Regions from separate parts of the Paenibacillus sp. Cedars genome, predicted to be linked through region 1. Evidence: predicted binding sites of a transcription regulator. Region 1 holds the regulator's gene; the other holds the start of a gene.
The links. The regulator Rex, encoded in region 1, represses fermentation and respiration genes when NADH is low (regulators of the CRP and FNR family bind a similar motif). The targets are predictions, from matches to a motif close to TTGTGAAATATTTCACAA.

Region 1 (3,243 bases):
AGTAAATCGCTGCAGCTCTATGCAGTGCCTGTTGATGTAAGCACTCATTTAAAGGAATTGTTTTTTGATAAAAAACAAAGCGTCATTCTGACATCGGCTACCTTGTCGGTGGATAAATCGTTCCAGTTCATGATCGAGAATCTGGGTCTTCAGGAAGCGGCTGAAGCCGGTAATCTGAACACGGTTCAGCTGCCGTCTCCGTTTAATTACAGAGAACAAGCGCTGCTTGTCGTTCCACGTGATTTTCCGAGCGTGAAGGGATCGGTCGGGGATGCCCTCTTTGTGAACACACTTGTGCAGTCACTGGCCGAAACGGCGATCGCTACCCATGGAAGGATGCTCGTTCTGTTCACCTCTTACCGGATGCTGCGTCAGGTGCATGAGCCACTGAAGGAAGCATTGGCATTAAGTGACATTGCGGTGCTGGGGCAAGGAATGGACGGGACCAGTCGAACCAAGTTGATTCGACGCTTCCAGGAGAGCAGCGCATCGGTGCTCCTTGGCACCAGCTCCTTCTGGGAAGGGGTCGACATTCCGGGCGAGGCGCTGACCTGTCTTGCTATTGTACGGCTGCCTTTCCAGCCGCCGAATCATCCGCTGGTGGAAGCCAAGAGTGAACTGCTGCAGCAGCAGAAAAAGAACCCCTTCATGAAGCTTTCCGTTCCGCAAGCGGTTATTCGGTTCAAGCAAGGGTTTGGCCGCCTGGTGCGGACGGCACAGGATAAAGGGATCGTGATTGTATACGATACCCGGGTGATTGAATCCTATTACGGGAAATATTTCTTATATTCCTTGCCAGGACCTAAGATGGAGCATATGCCGACAGAGGGAATTGTTCCACGCATCTCGGAATGGCTTCAGGAAGAGGTCGAGGTTGGAGCAGATAACCAATCCGATGAATGATAGCTAAACGAAGAATGAAAATGCAAGAGATGTAGTTATTAACCTTTACTAGGGGGAGCATGCATGAAATCGGAAAAAATTTCGGAAGCCGTGGTCCGCAGATTACCTGTATATTTGCGCTATTTGAATGAGCTTCAGAAGCGGGAGGTCTCAACTGTTTCATCCCAGGAGCTGGGGCAGAAACTGGATCTGAATCCTGCTCAAATTCGTAAGGACCTGGCGTATTTCGGTGATTTTGGACGGAAAGGGATCGGATATGATGTTTCCTATTTGATTGAGAAGATTCGCCAGATTCTGAAGCTGGACCAGAAGATTAATGTAGCATTGGTTGGAGCCGGTAATCTTGGACATGCATTATCCAATTACAATGCATTCCTGAAGGATAATATGAAGATTGTGGCTATTTTCGATTCATATTCCCCCAAAGTTGGTATGAAAATCAACAACTTGACGGTTCAGCCGATGGAAGAGCTTGAGAAAACCGTACATGAATACGGCATTCGTATCGGGATTATTACCGTTCCGGATTTTGAGGCGCAAAACGTAGCTAATCAGCTTATTGCAGCAGGCATCGAAGCGATTCTGAATTTTGCGCCAACCATCCTGAAAGCTCCACCTCATATCCGTATTCATACGGCCGATTTTACAACCGATTTGCAGAGCTTGGCTTATTATTTGGACAACGGTAAGGAGGAAGCTTCACATGACGACAACGAAGTGGATGGTTAAGAACGGTACTTTTGCTGTGCTTGAGGATGGAAGATCCGTTCTTCGTGGATACATGTTTGTTGAGAATGACCGCATTACCTATCTTGGTGAGGAACAGCCGCTGGTAGAGGAAGGAACCGAGATTATCGACGGCACACATCTGTTGTTCCTGCCTGGTTTGGTAAATACCCATGGACATGCTGCCATGTCACTGCTCCGCGGTTATGGAGACGATTTGGCGCTGCAAGTATGGCTGCAGGAAAAAATGTGGCCGATGGAAGCCAAATTCACGGCCGATGATGTTTACTGGGGAGCCTCTCTTTCCGTGCTGGAGATGATCAAGGGCGGAACCACAACTTTTGTGGATATGTATGATCAGATGGACCAGGTTGCGAAGGTGGTAGAGGATTCAGGAATGCGCGGTGTCCTGACCCGTGGCGTTATCGGATTATGTCCGCCTGAGGTTCAGCAGCAAAAACTGGATGAGGCGGTTGCATTTGCGAAGGACTGGCACGGCAAAGCCGATGGCAGAATCACAACGATGCTCTCGCCGCATGCACCGTATACGTGTCCACCGGATCTAATTGAAAAATTCGTCCAAGCATCCCATGATTTGAATCTGCCGCTGCATACACATATGTCGGAAACGGACACGGAAGTGGCCCAGAATGTGAATGACTACGGACTCCGTCCCGTTGCGCATCTGGAGAAGCTGGGCATGTTCTCTCGTCCTACACTTCTGGCGCACGCCGTCCATTTGACTGATGAAGAGATCGAGATTTTGGCTAAATATCAAGTCGCGGTCTCTCATAATCCAGGCAGTAATCTGAAGCTTGCCAGTGGTATAGCGCGCGTGCCTGCACTGCTGAAAGCCGGCGTTACCGTGTCCCTGGGTACCGACGGACCAGCGAGCAATAACAATCTGGATATGTTTGAAGAGATGCGTCTGGCTGCATTGATCCATAAAGGGGTAAGCGGTGATCCTACGGCCATTCCAGCAGCCGAAGCACTGCGGATGGGTACGGAGTATGGAGCCAAATCGGCTTTCATTGAAGATATAGGCAAACTTGCCGTCGGCATGAAGGCGGATATGATCGCGTTGAATACAGATCAGGCGCACTTCCTTCCTCGAACCGATTATGTGTCCCATGCGATCTATTCAGCCAGTGCAAAGGATGTAGAGCATGTATGGGTTGACGGCAAGCAGGTAGTGAAAAATGGCGCCAGCCTTACCCTCGACGAGGAACGTATTCGCCGGGAAGCCCAGTCTGCATTTGAGCGTCTTACAACCCTCTAGGGAATAATCAAGGGGAGCGAGGAAGACGGATTGAAGAAAAAAACGAAGTGGATATTGCTAAGTGTATCCGGAGTGCTGCTCTTGCTGCTAGGTCTGCAGCTCTACTATTCGCATGTCATGAAGGACACTTGGAATGAAGAGAGAATGGCAATCAACGCTTCCAAACAGCATGGCGGTTTGGTTTCGACAGGAAAGACCTATAAATCGGTGTGGGGCGAGGACAACAATTACTGGGTTGTCAGCGGCAAGGATAAAGACAATCAGGACCGAATGGTCTGGGTGAAATTCACCGATGATAATGTACCGGTTGACGGTGCCGATGCGGTGCAGTCTGT
Region 2 (3,243 bases), 2.8 Mb from region 1:
ACTCCTCATTCACCATGCCATCACGAAACATAATGTGCATGATACCGACGGCCAGGGCCGCATCCGTGCCCGGAAACAGCGGAATGAACCAATCCGCCCATTGCCCGGTCTGATTTTTATGAACATCAATGACAATGACCTTGGCACCGGACTTGCGCGCTTTCTCTGCGAGCACCACCTGGTGCATATTGGTGCTGACGATGTTGCCGCCCCAGACGATAATGACGTCAGCCAGCACCGTGACCTCAGGCACGGTGCCTCCGTTAAAGCCCATGACGGACTTCCAGCCTTCACTGCCTGCCGAATTGCAGATGGACTGCTTCAACCGGCTGGCGCCCAGCCTGTTGAAGAATCTCCGATCCATGCCGTCCACGCTCAATATGCCCATGTTGCCGTAGAAGCTGTAAGGCAGAATGCTCTCGGAGCCGTGTTCCTCGATCAGCCCCTTGTAGCGCGTGGTAATCTCCTGAACCGCTTCATCCCAGCTGATTCGTTCGAAAGCTCCCTCTCCCTTGGCGCCTACCCTCCGCATCGGATAGAGCACACGCTCCGGATGGTATACCCGGTGTGCCATATTGCGGACTTTATTGCAGATGGCTCCTTGCGTAACCGGATGGTCGGGATCTCCGGTAACCTTGACGATTTTCCCGTTCTCTTTATGCAGCAGCAGGCCGCATGTATCGGGACAATCCAACGGACATACCCCTGGAAATATGCCATTTTCCTGCTGAATCATGTCTTGAGTCATTTCGTCCATTTCCCCCTTCTGCTCGGCTGCATCCTATCCCTTATCTTAAAAGAACATCAGGGTTCCAGTAAAGTCATACATTTTTTTCTAAATAGGGTGATTCACGCTTCTCCCTGCCGGGTATATTCCTATCAAGAGCAAAGAAGAGGAACCCAGACCCTTTCTCTTCCTTGCCAAATCATGGACCACTCCCAAAAAATTCGCCATGCCGTGTCTCCTCCCCCGAGACCGGCATGGCGAATTTGCTTTTTATGGTAGACGTTCCCTTGGTGCCCGCGATTTTCTGCAATCGATACTGAATTTATTATGATACCTGCTGTGCTGAATGAACCTCAGGAGGACTTCCAGCAGCAGGAGTCGTTGTCACGGCTGCGGCGTCATGGTGAATGCCGGATACCTCCTCCGCCCTATTGCTATTCTTCAAGTAAACAGACCCGTAAGCAGCGGCCACAAACAGCGAGCCGCCCACAAAATTGCCAAGCCATACCGGAACGAAGTTCATGAAATACTGACCCCAGCTGTAATAACCTTCGAATATCGCTGCCGGGATCAGGAACATATTTGCCACCACGTGCTGAAAGCCGATAGCTACAAAGGCCATGGTCGGGAACCAGATCCCCAGAATTTTGCCGCTCATCTGATCCGATCCGTAGGAGAGCCATACGGCAAGCGCAACAAGCCAGTTGCACCCGATGCCGGACAAGAACGCCTGCAGGAAGCTGTCGTCCAGCTTATGACCTGCCATATTAACCAGCTTCTCCAAGTATACGCCGCTGCCTGTTAGCCCGGTCACATGGCCAAAGAAATAGGCAACAAACAATGCCCCCGCCAAGTTGCTTACCGTGACAAGCGCTAAATTCCGGATCAGTTCCTTGGTGGAAATCCGCTGCTTGAATCTGGCCAAGGACACCGCCATCATGTTGCCCGTCAGCAGTTCTCCGCCTGCAAGCAATACCAGAATAAGCCCGACCGGGAATACCGCCGCACCTATAAAACCGGCAATCCCTCCCCAGGCCGGAGATGCTCCGGCGATAACGCGGATATCCAGCAGAAAGCCGAGCGCAATGAATGCCCCTGCCAAAAAGCCGAGTATCATAACATTTAAGGTGGAATTGCGTGCTTTTTTCACACCGGTCTCCACGGTAATTTCTGCGATACGATCAGGTTTGTAGTAGGCCATGGTCTCTTCCTCATTTCTCCTGCATTCGTTCTATTGGGTATGTCCGATGCAGCTCTTGGTTTCCTATTTATCGTTTACCTTCATTGTAACGCAGCTTCATCACCTTGAACGTGAATTATGTCACGTTTGTGTCCATCAGGGGAGGACAGCCTTCAGATGAGACATTCCCCCTTTCAAAGAAATTCGTTTTTCTTTATAATGTCGAATGGATGGGTCACACATCGGGGAAATCTATCTAAATAAACATCTAGGAGACTCCATTTATGAGCTTGAAACACAATCTGCTTCGCAAGAAGCCGATCCCTAATATGCAAGGTGGGGAAGTACGTTCCGCATTAAAAAAACAACTCAGTGCCATGGACCTTATCATCCTCGGCGTGGGTTCTATCGTGGGAACAGGGATTTTTGTATTAACCGGCGTCACCGCCGCAACCCATGCCGGACCGGGATTAATCGTTTCGTTCCTGCTGGCGGGGCTGGTGTGCGCCTTCTGTGCACTCTGCTACGCAGAATTCGCCTCCACCGTACCGGTGGCGGGCAGTGCATATACGTACAGCTATTCAACCTTTGGCGAAGGTTTTGCCTGGCTGATGGGCTGGGACCTGCTTCTGGAATACGGCTTCGCCAGCGCTTTGGTATCCAGCAGCTGGTCCGGTTACGTCCAGAGCATCCTCGCGGGCTTCGGGATACATCTGCCAACCGCGATAACCAATGCCTTTAATCCGGCCAACGGTACCTATGTGGATGTGCCCGCTATATTTATCGCGCTTCTGATCACGTGGATTGTATCGCGCGGAGCCAAGGAATCGACAAGGCTTAACACCTTCATGGTTTATCTGAAAGTTGCCGTCATTCTGCTATTTATCGGCGTGGGGATATTCTATGTGGAACCGGATAACTGGACGCCGTTCCTGCCATTTGGCATGGAAGGTGTCATGACGGGAGCGGCCATTGCCTTCCTCGCCTACGTGGGCTTTGATGTCATTGCAACGGCAGCCGAAGAAGTCAAGCATCCGCAGAAGAGCCTCCCGATCGGCATTCTGGGTTCCCTGCTGATTGTGTCCGTGTTATATATTGCGGTTACCGCGGTGCTGACAGGACTCGTACCATACAACCTGCTCAATGTGAAAGACCCGGTTGCCTTTGCGCTGCTCTACATCGAGCAGGACTGGATGTCCTATTTCATCTCGCTGGGGGCCATAGCTGGACTCACCACCGTGCTGATGGGTGTCATGTTCGGACAGTCCCGACTGCTGTATGCACTCGGCCGGGACGGACTCCTGCCGAAACGGATGAGCTCGGTCAATCCGAAAAC

Region 2: the regulator Rex is predicted to act here: its motif matches at 2,037-2,054, upstream of B9D94_RS30195 (formate/nitrite transporter family protein).

The regions. Positions count from the first base shown of each region.
Region 1 covers NZ_CP020866.1:3,527,623-3,530,865, reverse strand. Annotated here, with positions in the region: gene dinG (ATP-dependent DNA helicase DinG) at 1-903, shown strand, start outside; gene B9D94_RS17765 (redox-sensing transcriptional repressor Rex) at 967-1,632, shown strand; gene B9D94_RS17760 (amidohydrolase) at 1,607-2,908, shown strand; gene B9D94_RS17755 (cell wall elongation regulator TseB-like domain-containing protein) at 2,939-3,243, shown strand, end outside.
Region 2 covers NZ_CP020866.1:6,281,242-6,284,484, reverse strand. Annotated here, with positions in the region: gene B9D94_RS30200 (molybdopterin-containing oxidoreductase family protein) at 1-748, opposite strand, end outside; gene B9D94_RS30195 (formate/nitrite transporter family protein) at 1,053-1,928, opposite strand; gene B9D94_RS30190 (amino acid permease) at 2,237-3,243, shown strand, end outside.